One region of the Streptomyces sp. NPDC007162 genome, then DNA from elsewhere that is predicted to be linked to it. Evidence: predicted binding sites of a transcription regulator. Region 1 holds the regulator's gene; each other region holds the start of a gene.
What was found. The regulator HrcA, encoded in region 1, represses chaperone genes, less so after heat shock. The targets are predictions, from matches to a motif close to TTNGCACTCNGNNNNNCNGAGTGCNAA.

Region 1 (4,986 bases):
GAGACCGCGTGCCGCCCCTCGGGGCCGTCCAGGACGTACGGGCCGCCGCCCTCGGCGGGGAACCGCTCGACGACGAACACGGGCGCTGTCATCGCCCCTCCTCCTTGTCCTTGGTCGGCAGCGTCGACAACGCTGTCGACGCTGCCGCGAGTTCCGCCACGAGGGTCTCCACGAGCCGCCCGGCGGGCAGCTCCCGGGCCAGCCGGTGGCCCTGCCCCGCCCACAGCGCCATGCCCTGCGCGTCCCCGGCCCGGACGGCGGCCTTGCGCAGCGGGGCGGTGAGGTGGTGGACCTCCGGGTAGGCGGCGGGCGCGTACGGGCCGTGCTCGCGCACGAAACGGTTGACCAGGCCCCGGGCGGGCCGCCCGGAGAACGCCCGGGTCAGCTCGGTCCGGGTGAACAGCGGGTCGGTCAGCGCCTGCTTGTGCAGGTCGGCGGCGCCGGACTCGGGGGTGGCCAGGAAGGCCGTGCCCAGCTGGGCGGCGCTCGCGCCCGCCGCGAGGACGGCCGCGATCTGGCTGCCGCGCATGATCCCGCCCGCGGCGACGACGGGCAGGCTCACGGTCTCCCGGATCTGGGCGACCAGCGCGAGCAGCCCGATCCCGGAGCCGTCGTTCTCGGGGACGTCCCGGTGGGTGCCCTGGTGACCGCCGGCCTCGACGCCCTGCGCGATCACCGCGTCCGCGCCGGCCCGCTCGACGGCGAGGGCCTCCTCGGCCGTGGTCGCGGTGACGAGGGTGAAGGTGCCGGCCCGGCGCAGGGAGTCCAGGGCCTCGCGGCTCGGCACACCGAAGTGGAAGGAGGCCACGGCCACCGGGTTGTCGAGGAGGACGGCGAGTTTCGCGTCGTACCCGTCGTCCCGGCCGCTGTCCGGGTCTCCGAGCTCGATCCGGTACCAGGCGGCCTCACCGGCCAGCTGGTGCGCGTAGAGGTCCACGGCCCCCGACTCCGCATACTCCGGCTGCGGCATGAAGAGGTTCACGCCGAAAGGGCGGCCGGTCAGTCCCCGCAGCTGCTTGATCTCCTGGTACATCCCGTCGGCGGTCTTGTACCCGGCGGCCAGGAACCCCAGTCCGCCCGCCTCGGACACGGCGGCGGCGAGCTGCGGACCGGAGGCCCCGCCCGCCATGGGGGCCTGCACGATCGGAAAGCGGCAGAGATCGGTCAGTGCGGAGGACATGACGGCATGTTGTCACGTCCTCCGAACAAGACCGAATCGGCCGCCGCTTTGGCACATGCCAGAAATGTCGCGGCCCGTCAGCGGCCGTTGAACGCGTCCTTCAGCCGGCTGAACAATCCCTGCTGCCCCGGCTGGAACTGCCCCGTCGGCCGCTCCTCCCCGCGCAGCTTCGCCAGCTCCCGCAGCAGCCGCTCCTGCTCCGGGTCGAGCTTGGTGGGCGTCGTCACCTCGACGTGGACGATCAGGTCGCCCCGGCCGCCGCCCCGCAGGTGCGTGACCCCGCGGCCGTGCAGCGGAATCGACTGCCCGGACTGCGTGCCCGGCCGGATGTCGACCTCCTCCAGCCCGTCCAGCGTCTCCAGCGGCACCTTCGTACCGAGCGAGGCCGCCGTCATCGGGATCGTCACCGTGCAGTGCAGGTCGTCCCCGCGCCGCTGGAACGTGGAGTGCGGCAGCTCGTGGATCTCGACGTACAGGTCACCGGCGGGACCGCCACCCGGGCCGACCTCGCCCTCACCGGCGAGCTGGATCCGGGTGCCGTTGTCGACACCCGCCGGGATCTTCACGGTCAGCGTCCGCCGCGACCGCACCCGTCCGTCACCGGCGCACTCGGGGCACGGCGTCGGTACGACCGTCCCGAACCCCTGGCACTGCGGACACGGCCGCGAGGTCATGACCTGACCCAGGAACGACCGCGTCACCTGCGAGACCTCACCGCGGCCCCGGCACATGTCACACGTCTGGGCGGTGGTGCCCGGCGCCGCGCCCTCACCGTTGCAGGTGTTGCAGACGACCGCCGTGTCGACCTGGATGTCCTTGGTCGTGCCGAAGGCCGCCTCGTCGAGCTCGACCTCGATCCGGATCATCGCGTCCTGACCGCGCCGCGTCCGCGACCTCGGCCCACGCTGCGACGCCGTACCGAAGAACGCGTCCATGATGTCCGAGAAGTTCCCGAACCCACCGGCGCCGAAGCCGCCCGCGCCCCCGCCGCCGCTCTGCGACAGCGGGTCCCCGCCGAGGTCGTAGACCTGCTTCTTCTGCGGGTCGGAGAGCACCTCGTAGGCGGCGTTGATCTCCTTGAACCGCTCCTGGGTCTTCGGATCCGGGTTGACGTCCGGGTGCAGCTCGCGCGCGAGCCGACGGAAGGCCTTCTTGATCTCTTCCTGCGACGCGTCGCGGCGCACGCCGAGAACGGCGTAGTAGTCCGTGGCCACTTACGACTCCGCCAGGATCTGTCCGACGTACCGTGCCACCGCTCGTACCGCTCCCATCGTTCCCGGGTAATCCATGCGGGTCGGTCCGACCACGCCGAGCTTGGCGAGTGCCTCGCCGCCCGAACCGTAACCGACCGACACCACGGACGTGGAGTTGAGTCCCTCATAGGCGTTCTCGTGACCGATGCGTACGGTCATGCCCGAATCCCCCGCCTCGCCCATGAGTTTGAGGAGGACGACATGTTCCTCCAGAGCCTCCAGGACGGGCCGGATCATGAGGGGAAAGTCATGTCCGAAGCGGGTGAGATTGGCGGTACCGCCGATCACCAGCCGCTCCTCGTTCTCCTCGACGAGCGTCTCCAGCAGGGTGGAGAGCACCGCCGTGACCGTACCGCGGTCCTCGGCCTCGAAGGCGTCCGGCAGGTCCTCCACCAGCCGGGGCACGTCCGAGAACCGGCGGCCCGCGACCCGGCTGTTCAGCCGCGCCCGCAGATCCGCCAGGGACGCCTCCCCGAACGGCGCCGGACAGTCGACCAGCCGCTGCTCGACCCGCCCGGTATCGGTGATCAGCACCAGCATCAGCCGCGCGGGGGCGAGCGCGAGCAGTTCCACGTGCCGCACGGTCGACCGGGTCAGCGAGGGGTACTGCACCACGGCCACCTGCCGCGTCAGCTGGGCCAGCAGCCGGACCGTGCGCGCCACGACGTCGTCGAGGTCGACGGCGCCGTCCAGGAAGCTCTGGATGGCCCGCCGCTCGGGCGCGGTCATCGGCTTGACACCGGCCAGCTTGTCGACGAACAGCCGGTAGCCCTTGTCGGTGGGGATCCGCCCCGCGCTGGTGTGCGGCTGGGCGATGTACCCCTCGTCCTCCAGGGCGGCCATGTCGTTGCGGACGGTCGCCGGCGAGACACCGAGGTTGTGCCGTTCGGTCAGGGCCTTCGAACCCACCGGCTCCTCGGTGCCGACGTAGTCCTGGACGATGGCGCGCAACACCTGGAGTCTGCGTTCACTCAGCATCCCGCGCCACACCTCCAGAAAGTCGTCCCCGCGGCCTTTCGGGTCTTTCGTCTGGCACTCTGCGAGCCCGAGTGCCAGCATCCCCGGCCCAGTGTACGGCCGACGGGTACTGACTGGGCAAGGTCGGTACGGGGACGAGGCGGACCCGTCGCGTTCTGCGGCTAGCGTCGCGGTATGACAGTGACTTGGGAAGAGCTGGGCTGGGAGCGACTGGCCGAGGGGGTCGGCCGGTGCCGACTGCCCGGCTGGGACTGCACGGCGGGGCTGGTCCTCGGGGCGGGCCCGGCCCTCATGGTGGACGCCGGGTCGAGTCTCGCGGAGGGCGCGCGGTTGCGCACCCAGGCGCAGGCGCTCGCCGACCGTCGTGTGACCCATCTCGCGCTCACCCATCCCCATTTCGATCACGTCCTCGGGGCGGCGGCGTTCGCGGGCGCGGACCTGTACGCGGCGGTGGGCGCGGAGGCCGTCCTCGCGCACGACCGTGAGGGGCTGCGCCTGGACGCGGTCCGCAACGGCCTGCCGGCCTCGGAGGCCGAGGAGGCGGCCGACGCCCTCCCCGCGCCCCGCCACCTGGTCTCCGGCGAGTGGACCCTCGACCTCGGCGACGGCCGCCAGGCCCTGCTCGCCAACGTGGGCCCCGGCCACACCGCCCACGATCTCGTGGTCCTCGTCCCCGGCGACCCCGAGGTGGTGTTCTGCGGCGACCTGGTGGAGGAGTCCGGCGACCCGCAGGCCGGCCCCGACGCCGTACCCTCGCAGTGGCCCGCGGCCCTGGACCGCCTCCTGACCCTCGGCGGCGAACGCGCCCTGTACGTCCCCGGTCACGGAGCGGTGGTCGACGCGGCGTTCGTACGGGCCCAACGCGACGCCCTGGCGGCGCGTTTCGGCGTGTCGTAGGCGCACCGGATCCGCTTCTCCTATCGTCATCCGAATGCGCCAGTACTCCCCCGACCTGACCCCGCCGTGGAAGAAGCCGAAGCCGGTGCCCGAGGTGGCCGCCGAACCCGGCCTGGTGGTGGAGGAACCCGGCACGGGCTTCTGCGGCGCGGTGATCCGCTGCGAGGCGGGCACGGTCACCCTGGAGGACCGCTTCGGCAAGCACCGCGTCTTCCCGCTGGAGCCGCGCGGCTTCCTCCTGGAGGGCCGGGTGGTCACCCTCGTACGGCCCGCCTCCGGGGGCCCGGCGCGCCCCTCGCGTACCGCCTCCGGCTCGGTCGCGGTCCCCGGCGCACGCGCGCGTGTCGCCCGCGTCGGCCGCATCTACGTGGAGGGCCGCCACGACGCGGAACTGGTCGAGAAGGTGTGGGGCGACGACCTGCGCATCGAGGGCGTGGTCGTGGAGTACCTGGGGGGCGTCGACGACCTGCCGTCGATCGTGACCGAGTTCGCACCGGGCCCGGACGCCCGGCTGGGTGTGCTGGTGGACCACCTGGTGCCGGGCACGAAGGAGTGGCGCATCGCCCAGTCGGTGACCGGGGAGCACGCCCTGGTGGTCGGCCACCCGTACATCGACATCTGGGAGGCGGTGAAACCGGCGTCCCTGGGGATCGACGGCTGGCCCCGCGTCCCGCACGG
Region 2 (4,986 bases), on a different contig from region 1:
GAGGGGCCGACGGCGGGAGCGTCCGCGAAGGGCGGCTCGCCCTGCTTGCGGACCATGCCGATGTGCCACAGCTGCGGGACGATCGTGCCGCCGGCCGCGTGCACGCCCTCGGCGACCTTCGCCCAGCCCGCCAGCTGCTCCTCGCCGTGGAACCGCGGGACACGGCTGCTCTGCCCGGCCGAGTCGTGGCCGACGTACGTCCCCTCGGTGACGATCAGTCCGACACCGGCGGCGGCCCGGCGGGAGTAGTACCCGACCACGTCCTCGCCGGGGACGCCGCCGGGGCTGAACATGCGGGTCATGGGCGCCATCACGATCCGGTTGGGGACCGTGAGCCCGTTCAGGACGATGGGGCGGGAGAGGATCTCCGCCGCGCGGGAGGCGGGGGGCGTGGTGACGGTCACGTGGGGGGCTCCTCGTGAGTGGGACGGGTACCCGGGGCCGGGTGCCCGAGGTCGTATACGTCGGCTTCTTTGACCGAGCGGTATGTGCACACGCATCGAGTGCGCGTCAGTGCACAACGATCCGTCCGGACGCGCGCATTCCCGCTCCCGGAGGCAGAGCCGTGTGACCCCCGCCACGGACCCGGGCGGCCGCCCCTTATCGGGTGGCGGCCCGCACCGGCGCGCTGCGAGCATCTGCGGATGCAGACACTCGCCGACGAACTCGGCCACCTCTCCTACTGCGTCACCGGTGACGGACCGCCCGTCGTACTCGTGCACGCCGGTGTGGCGGACCACCGTATGTGGGACGCGGTCGCGCCCGCCCTCGCCGAACGGCACACGGTCGTCCGGTACGACCTGCGCGGCTTCGGCGAGTCCGCGCCGCCGGACGGCCCGTTCGGCGAGCGCGACGACCTGCGCCGCCTCCTGGACCACCTCGGCCTCGACCGGGTCCGGCTGGTCGGCGCGTCCTGGGGCGGCCGGGTGGCCGTGGACTTCACGCTCACCCACCCCGACCGGGTGCACTCGCTGGCGCTGCTCGCCCCACCGTGGCCGGGGTACGACTGGTCCGCGGAGATGATCGCGTACGACGAGGCCGAGACGGCGGCGCTGGCCGCGGGCGACCTGGACACGGCCGTCCGCGTGAACCTGGACATGTGGCTGCGCGGACCGGCCCGCGGCTGGGACGACGTCGCCGACGGACTGGCCGACCGGCTCCGCGGCCCGCTGCGCACGTCGCTGGTGAACCAGGACGTGGTGGGCGAGTACTCCCAGGGGCCCACGGCCGGCGACCTCACCGGCGTCTGCGTGCCCACCCTGGTGGGGATCGGCAAGCTCGACGTCACCGACTTCCAGGACATCGCCCGCCGTTACGCCGCCGGGATACCCGGCGCCACCCTGGTCGAGTTCCCCACCGCCGCACACCTGATCGCACTGGACGCGCCCGCCGAACTCATCGCGACGCTGGGCGCGTTCCTCGCCCGTTAGGGGCTGTCGGGACCCGCCTGCGGCATTGCCGCCGGTCACCGACATCGCGCAGCCTCCGGCCGGGAGGCGCCCCCACCGTGTCGCCCGCCGCGGCAGCGGCTGCCCGGCCGCGTGGGACCCGGGTACGGCGAAGGGCGGCACCCCCTGCCGAACAGGGGGTGCCGCCCTCGGTGCTGCGCGGGAACCGCCGAGCCGTCAGGCTCAGAAGTCCATGTCACCGCCCGGCATGCCGCCCGGGGCGGCCGCGGCGGCCTTCTCCGGCTTGTCGGCGATGACGGCCTCGGTGGTGAGGAACAGCGCGGCGATGGAGGCGGCGTTCTGCAGGGCGGAACGCGTCACCTTCGCCGGGTCGATGATGCCCTCGGCGACCAGGTCGACGTACTCACCGGTCGCGGCGTTCAGGCCGTGACCCGGGGTGAGGTTGCGGACCTTCTCCACCACGACGCCGCCCTCGAGGCCGGCGTTGACGGCGATCTGCTTGAGCGGGGCCTCCAGGGCGAGCTTCACGGCCTGCGCGCCGGTCGCCTCGTCACCCTCCAGCTCCAGCTTCTCGAAGACCTGGGAGGCCTGCAGCAGGGCCACGCCACCACCGGCGACGATGCCCTCCTCGACGGCCGCCTTCGCGTTGCGCACGGCGTCCTCGATGCGGTGCTTGCGCTCCTTGAGCTCGACCTCGGTCGCGGCACCGGCCTTGATGACGGCGACGCCACCGGCGAGCTTCGCGAGGCGCTCCTGGAGCTTCTCGCGGTCGTAGTCCGAGTCGGACTGCTCGATCTCGGCGCGGATCTGGTTGACCCGGCCCTGGACCTGCTCGGTGGAGCCGGCGCCGTCGACGATGGTGGTCTCGTCCTTGGTGATGACGACCTTGCGGGCGCGGCCCAGCAGGTCGAGGGTCGTGTTCTCGAGCTTGAGACCGACCTCCTCGGAGATGACCTCGCCGCCGGTGAGGATGGCGATGTCGTTCAGCATCGCCTTGCGGCGGTCGCCGAAGCCCGGGGCCTTGACGGCGACGGACTTGAAGGTGCCGCGGATCTTGTTGACGACCAGGGTCGACAGGGCCTCGCCCTCGACGTCCTCGGCGATGATCAGCAGCGGCTTGCCCGACTGCATGACCTTCTCCAGGAGCGGGAGCAGGTCCTTGACGGAGCCGATCTTGGAGTTGGCGATCAGGATGTACGGGTCGTCGAGGGACGCCTCCATACGCTCCATGTCGGTGGCGAAGTACGCCGAGATGTAGCCCTTGTCGAAGCGCATACCCTCGGTGAGCTCCAGCTCCAGACCGAAGGTCTGGGACTCCTCGACGGTGATGACGCCTTCCTTGCCGACCTTGTCCATGGCCTCGGCGATGAGCTCGCCGATCTGGGTGTCGGCGGCGGAGATGGAGGCCGTGGAGGCGATCTGCTCCTTGGTCTCGACATCCTTGGCCTGCTCGAGCAGGGCACCGGAGACGGCCTCGACGGCCTTCTCGATACCGCGCTTGAGGGCCATCGGGTTGGCGCCGGCGGCTACGTTGCGCAGACCCTCCTTGACCAGGGCCTGGGCGAGAACGGTCGCGGTGGTCGTACCGTCACCGGCGACGTCGTCCGTCTTCTTGGCGACTTCCTTGACCAGCTCGGCGCCGATCTTCTCGTACGGGTCCTCGAGCTCGATCTCCTTGGCGATGGAGACACCATCGTTGGTGATCGTGGGGGCGCCCCACTTCTTCTCGAGGACGACGTTGCGGCCCTTGGGGCCGAGCGTCACCTTGACGGCGTCCGCGAGCTGGTTCATGCCGCGCTCGAGGCCGCGCCGCGCCTCCTCGTCGAACGCGATGATCTTGGCCATGTGAAGTGGTCCCTCCAGGACTGGGGGTGAGTCTTCAGGACCGCGCCCGCGCCCGCGACGGACGGCTCGCCGACCCGTGGGTTCCTTTGCCCCACCCGGCCTGCGGGCCTCACCGACCCGGTCCTTCTTTGTCACTCTCACCTTCAGAGTGCTAACGCAATGATTAGCACTCGGCCTAGGCGAGTGCAAGCGCCTCTCGGGTATCGGGCGGCGCGCTCAGCCGCCCGCGAACACCCGCGCGGCAACCCCCGGGGACACGGAGCGGGACCCTCCGGGGGACACGGCGAAGGGCCCGCCCCCTGACGGGAGCGGGCCCTTCCTCGTGTGTGCCGTTTCAGGCGGTGACGCGAACCATGTCGGCCTGCGGGCCCTTCTGACCCTGCGAGATCTCGAACTCGACCCGCTGGCCCTCTTCCAGGGTGCGGTAGCCGTCCATCTGGATCGCGCTGTAGTGGACGAACACGTCCGCACCACCGTCGACCGCGATGAAGCCGTACCCCTTCTCCGCGTTGAACCATTTGACGGTGCCCTGAGCCATGCCTAACTCCCCTATTACTGGCCCTTGCACAGATCCACACTTCGCGGATCCGGGTCAGACCTCACCCCCCATTGGTTGGGGGCGTGCGCCGGAACGCGTCGACCGCGGCTGAATGTATCTGTCCAACTGCCGTCTGCAACAGGTCAATCGGACGAGAATTCTGGGCGGGAAGGGTCCGGAATGTAGCGAGAATTCGGCTGAATTCAGGGCAAGTCGGGCCCCATAAAAGCCACGAAAGCCGCATATGACCCACACACTTTGGCTACTTCTTGGCAGGCCCGCGGTATCCAATAACAGGGCCCGCGCCCCGGTGATCGGGACCGTGTTCCCCAACTGTACCGCGCTCAACCACACAGAATTGCCCCCTCCGCTTCTCTTGCGGAGGGGGCAATCCCATTCACGATCGGTGATGTCTGTTACCGAAGGTAATGTTCGGTCATTCGGCCATCACGTCAGGCAGGTCAGCGGCTCAGCCGCCGGCGACGGCCGGGATGATGGAGACGCCGGCACCGTCCGGCGTGACCGTCTCCAGACCCTGCTCGAATCGCACGTCGTCGTCATTGACGTACACATTGACGAACCGGCGCAGCTTGCCCTGGTCGTCGAGAACGCGGGCGGCGATCCCGGTGTGGTTCTTTTCCAGGTCCGCGATGACCTCGCCGAGATTGGCGCCTTCCGCGGCGACCTCGGCCCGGCCGCCGGTGTAGGTACGCAGGATGGTGGGGATGCGAACGGTGACGCTCACTGTTTAAACCTCCGGTCCGGGCAACGCCCTGCTTTTTCTGCCATCGACTCAGGCGAGCCCGGCCTCGTGGAAAGACTCGAGATTCGGGCGGATGGTCGCGGTGAGTCCCGTACCCGCGACCGCGTCCAGCGTCTTCAGTCCGTCACCCGTGTTGAGTACGACGACCGACTTCGTCGGATCGATGAGCCCGTTCTCGATGAGCTTCCTGGTGACTCCGACCGTCACTCCGCCCGCGGTCTCCGCGAAGATGCCCTCGGTCCGCGCGAGCAGCTTGATGGCGTCGACGACCTGCTCGTCCGTCACGTCCTCCACCGCGCCGCCGGTGCGCCGGGCGATGTCGAGGACGTACGGGCCGTCCGCCGGGTTGCCGATGGCGAGGGACTTGGCGATGGTGTTCGGCTTCTGCGGCCGGACCACGTCGTGACCCGCCTTGTACGCGGTGGACACCG
Region 3 (4,986 bases), on a different contig from region 1:
CGGACTTCCTGCGGATGATGACCGAGCTGAAGATCCCGTACTCGGCCTTCCTCAGCAACTACCTGGTCAAGGACGACTACGGGTTCTTCCGCACGATGCAGGCCGAGGGGCACACCCTCAACAACCACACCCTGACCCACCCCTACCTGCCGGGCCTGTCCTACGACGAGCAGAAGCACGAGATCTGCGGCATGCAGACGATCATGAAGAAGCAGTTCGGCAGGGCGCCGACGGTCTTCCGCCCGCCCTACGGCAACTACAACGGCGACACCCTGCGCGCCGCCAAGGCCTGCGGCATCAAGTACGCGCCGATCTGGGACGAGGAGGTGTTCGTCGACCACTGGGAGTACCGCGAGTGGGACCGCAGCCTGCACCCCGGCGACATCGTGCTCACCCACTTCCGGGGCCGGGACGACTGGGACGGCACGATGGTCGACGACATGCGCCGCTTTCTGAACAAGGTCACCCGTGACGGCTACGCGGTGGCGCGCCTGGAGGACTACCTGTGAGCCGACCGGGGGCGACGGCCGCGTTGCTGACCGCCGCCCTCCTCCTGGCCGCCTGCGCGCCGTCCGTCGATCCCATCGAACGGCTGGGCATGAAGGCCGCCGACCGGGTACGGCCGCACGGCCCGGCCGGCGCCCAGCCGTACCGCCGCTGGGGCCTGAGCGCCCCGCTCTCCCCGGCCCCGCGCCCCCCGTCCCACCCGCTCTCCTTCCGGGCGGCCCTGCCCCCGGTCGTCGACCACGTCGCCACCGCCGACCGGGTCGTGTTCCTCACCTACGACGACGGCGCCGAGAAGGACCCGCGTTTCGTGGACATGGTCCGCGAACTTCGCCTCCCGGTCAGCCTGTTCCTCACGGACAGCGTGGTCGGCCCCGGCTACGGTCACTTCGCCCGCCTCCAGTCCGTCGGCGCCGGCGTCCAGAACCACACCCTCGACCACCCGGCCATGCCCGGCCTGCCCTACGCCGGCCAGCGCGCCGAGATCTGCGGCCAGCAGGAGAAGCTGAAGTCCCGCTTCGGCATCCGCCCCCGCCTCTTCCGGCCGCCCTACGGCACCTACGACCGCACCACCCTGCGCGCGGCGGCCGACTGCGGGGTGACGGCGGTGGTGCTGTGGCGGGCGGCGATGACTCCGGACGGCATCACCTACCGGAGCAAGGACAGGCAGCTCCGTCCCGGTGACATCATCCTGGTGGGTCCGGACGAGGCCATGGGGCCGACCCTGAGGGAGCGCACGACCCGGCTGCTGCGCCGGGTCCAGGCGAGCGGCCTGACGGTGGGACGGCTGGAGGACTACCTCTGAGGGGTACGAGACGTCGGATTTCCGACGCCGCGCCGGACGTAATTGGCACTCCGCTTGACCGAGTGCTAATCGCGGTCATAGTCTCGGCTCTGGCACTCGGCAGATGAGAGTGCCAACAACGCGACGGGCAGGTCCGGCACCCGCGACGACGGATCCACCTGGTCGCCACCTCAGACAGTTAACCCCGTGAGATCTCCGAAGGGGGAGGTCGGATCGTGACGACCGCCAGCTCCAAGGTTGCCATCAAGCCGCTTGAGGACCGCATCGTGGTCCAGCCGCTCGACGCCGAGCAGACCACGGCCTCCGGCCTGGTCATCCCGGACACCGCGAAGGAGAAGCCCCAGGAGGGCGCCGTCCTCGCCGTGGGCCCGGGCCGTTTCGAGAACGGCGAGCGCCTGCCGCTCGACGTCAAGGTCGGCGACGTCGTGCTCTACAGCAAGTACGGCGGCACCGAGGTGAAGTACAACGGCGACGAGTACCTCGTCCTCTCGGCTCGCGACGTGCTCGCGATCATCGAGAAGTAAGCCTGCGACTTACCACCTCAAGCACTCCGCTTGAATCCGTTTGAAGCTGCGCCCCTGGTTCCCGCGATCCTTTAAGAAGCCGGGCGCCCGGGGCGCAGTCTTGTTCACCCGAGAATTCCGAGAGGGCTCCCGCTGCCATGGCGAAGATCCTGAAGTTCGACGAGGACGCCCGTCGCGCCCTTGAGCGCGGCGTCAACAAGCTTGCCGACACGGTGAAGGTGACGATCGGCCCCAAGGGCCGCAACGTCGTCATCGACAAGAAGTTCGGCGCCCCCACCATCACCAACGACGGTGTCACGATCGCCCGTGAGGTCGAGCTCGACGACCCGTACGAGAACCTCGGCGCGCAGCTGGTGAAGGAGGTGGCGACCAAGACCAACGACATCGCGGGTGACGGTACGACCACCGCCACCGTGCTGGCCCAGGCGCTGGTCCGCGAGGGCCTGAAGAACGTCGCCGCCGGCGCCTCCCCGGCCGCCCTGAAGAAGGGCATCGACGCCGCCGTCGCCGCCGTCTCCGAGGACCTGCTCGCGTCGGCCCGCCCGATCGACGAGAAGTCCGACATCGCCGCCGTCGCCGCGCTGTCCGCCCAGGACCAGCAGGTCGGCGAGCTCATCGCCGAGGCGATGGACAAGGTCGGCAAGGACGGTGTCATCACCGTCGAGGAGTCCAACACCTTCGGTCTGGAGCTGGACTTCACCGAGGGCATGGCCTTCGACAAGGGCTACCTGTCGCCGTACTTCGTGACGGACCAGGAGCGCATGGAGGCGGTCCTGGAGGACCCCTACATCCTGATCAACCAGGGCAAGATCTCCTCCATCGCGGACCTGCTGCCGCTGCTCGAGAAGGTCATCCAGGGCAACGCCTCGAAGCCGCTGCTGATCATCGCCGAGGACGTCGACGGCGAGGCCCTGTCCACCCTCGTGGTGAACAAGATCCGCGGCACCTTCAACGCGGTCGCGGTCAAGGCCCCCGGCTTCGGTGACCGCCGCAAGGCGATGCTGCAGGACCTGGCGATCCTCACCGGCGCCACGGTCATCTCCGAGGAGGTCGGCCTCAAGCTCGACCAGGTCGGCCTGGACGTGCTCGGCTCCGCCCGCCGCGTCACCGTCACCAAGGACGACACCACGGTCGTCGACGGTGCCGGCAACTCCGCGGACGTCACCGGCCGCGTCGCCCAGATCAAGGCCGAGATCGAGAACACCGACTCCGACTGGGACCGCGAGAAGCTCCAGGAGCGCCTCGCGAAGCTGGCCGGCGGCGTGTGCGTGATCAAGGTCGGCGCCGCCACCGAGGTGGAGCTGAAGGAGAAGAAGCACCGTCTGGAGGACGCCATCTCCGCGACCCGCGCCGCGGTCGAGGAGGGCATCGTCTCCGGTGGTGGCTCCGCGCTCGTCCACGCCGCGAAGGTCCTGGAGGGCGGCCTCGGCAAGACGGGCGACGAGGCGACCGGTGTGGCCGTCGTCCGCCGCGCCGTCGTCGAGCCGCTGCGCTGGATCGCCGAGAACGCCGGCCTGGAGGGTTACGTCATCACCTCCAAGGTCGCCGAGCTCGAGAAGGGCCAGGGCTTCAACGCCGCCACCGGCGAGTACGGCGACCTGGTCAAGGCCGGCGTCATCGACCCGGTCAAGGTCACCCGCTCCGCCCTGGAGAACGCCGCCTCCATCGCCTCCCTCCTCCTCACGACCGAGACCCTGGTCGTCGAGAAGAAGGAAGAGGAGGAGCCCGCGGCGGCCGGCCACTCCCACGGCCACTCCCACTGAGCACCGCCTCAGCACTTCCCGAAGCCCCCGCCCCCGGTCGTCCGCCGGGCGCGGGGGCTTCGCCCTTTTGGGCTTCGGCCTTTTTTTGGGGGGGTGCTGCGCCGGATCGACGACGAGCACCGGCTCGGCCACCGGGCCACCGAGAAGGAAGACGCGATCATCAAGGCCCGGTACCACTGCTGGGTGCCGCGCCGCCGCACAGCGGTCGAGGAAGCCCCCGCTCCGTATCCGGAGCGGGGGCTCGCCCCTCGCGGGCTTTCACTGTGGGCTCAGTTCTCCAGCGCGTCCAGTGCTCCGAGCCGGCCCATCAGCCCGAGCCGGTCGTACTGCCACCAGCCCTCGGCGATCTTCCCGCTGTCGTCGAAGCGGTGCACCGTGGTGCCGGTCATGGTGACCCGCCGTCCGGTGTTCGGCAGTCCCAGGAACTCGCCCTTCTGCACCCCCGCCAGGACCCACCGGCTGCACACCCGGTCACCCTGGGCGATCTGGTCCTCGATCAGGAATCTGAAGTCGAAGGCGTCCCGCCATATCCCGAGCTCGCGCCGCAGCGCGTCCATGCCGATGGTGTCCTGGTCGTCGGCCGGATCGTGACCGTGGTAGTTCTCGGCGACCAGGCCGTCCAGCGGAGCCAGCGGACCGGCCGCGGCGAACGTCTCGAAGAACCGCCGCGCGGTGTCGACGTACATCCGCTCGTCGCGCACCACGTCCAGGTCGGTGAACTTCGGCATCTGGTCGCAGAGCGCCAGCAGCTCGTGGAAGACCTTGTCGGTCTCCGGAAGCCGCGAGTTGCGCATCGCCTCCTCGTACGACGGGAACTCCACGATCTCGACGACGTGCGACGCGTCCGAGCGGTCCGTGCCGACCACCGCGTGCGTCGCCGTCCGCTTCCCCTTGGTCTGCTCGACCCATCGGTCCAACAGCCGGTCCATCTCCTCGAACCGGCTGGTCCTGCACTCGATGACCTGCATGAACGTCATACCGCCGCCTCCGGCCCCCCTGGGTCCGGTACCGTCACGGCCATTTTCCCACCGGCCCGCCGCCCTCTTCTACTGCGGCCCGTACTTGCGTCCCGTCTTCGAGCTGATGCCTCCCACCAGGCCGCGCGGGGCCACCTTCGCGAGGCCCGTCAGCACCTTGTAGCGGGGGTCCGGGATCGACAGCGTCCGGCCGCGGGCGAGGTCGGCGAGGGCCGCCGCGACCAGCTTGTCGGCGTCCAGCCACATCCAGCCGGGGATGTTGTCCGTGCCCATCCCGGCCCGCTCATGGAACTCCGTACGGACGAACCCGGGCGCCAGCGCCATCAGACGCACCCCGGTCCCCGCCAGGTCGCGCGCCGCGCCCTGGGTGAACTGCACGACCCACGCCTTGGAGGCGCCGTACGTACCGCGCG

Region 2: the regulator HrcA is predicted to act here: its motif matches at 3,418-3,444, upstream of groL (chaperonin GroEL).
Region 3: the regulator HrcA is predicted to act here: its motif matches at 1,352-1,378, upstream of groES (co-chaperone GroES).

The regions. Positions count from the first base shown of each region.
Region 1 covers NZ_JBEYFC010000005.1:26,837-31,822, forward strand. Annotated here, with positions in the region: gene ABZ646_RS01265 (16S rRNA (uracil(1498)-N(3))-methyltransferase) at 1-92, opposite strand, end outside; gene ABZ646_RS01270 (nitronate monooxygenase) at 89-1,180, opposite strand; gene dnaJ (molecular chaperone DnaJ) at 1,258-2,394, opposite strand; gene hrcA (heat-inducible transcriptional repressor HrcA) at 2,395-3,411, opposite strand; gene ABZ646_RS01285 (MBL fold metallo-hydrolase) at 3,586-4,308, shown strand; gene ABZ646_RS01290 (DUF3097 domain-containing protein) at 4,343-4,986, shown strand, end outside.
Region 2 covers NZ_JBEYFC010000003.1:33,778-38,763, forward strand. Annotated here, with positions in the region: gene ABZ646_RS00785 (NADH:flavin oxidoreductase) at 1-404, opposite strand, end outside; gene ABZ646_RS00790 (alpha/beta hydrolase) at 645-1,430, shown strand; gene groL (chaperonin GroEL) at 1,632-3,254, opposite strand; gene ABZ646_RS00800 (cold-shock protein) at 3,589-3,792, opposite strand; gene ABZ646_RS00805 (MoaD/ThiS family protein) at 4,262-4,537, opposite strand; gene thrC (threonine synthase) at 4,586-4,986, opposite strand, start outside.
Region 3 covers NZ_JBEYFC010000095.1:1,001-5,986, forward strand. Annotated here, with positions in the region: gene ABZ646_RS14345 (polysaccharide deacetylase family protein) at 1-509, shown strand, start outside; gene ABZ646_RS14350 (polysaccharide deacetylase family protein) at 599-1,309, shown strand; gene groES (co-chaperone GroES) at 1,525-1,833, shown strand; gene groL (chaperonin GroEL) at 1,971-3,596, shown strand; gene ABZ646_RS14365 (ester cyclase) at 3,866-4,573, opposite strand; gene ABZ646_RS14370 (SDR family oxidoreductase) at 4,643-4,986, opposite strand, start outside.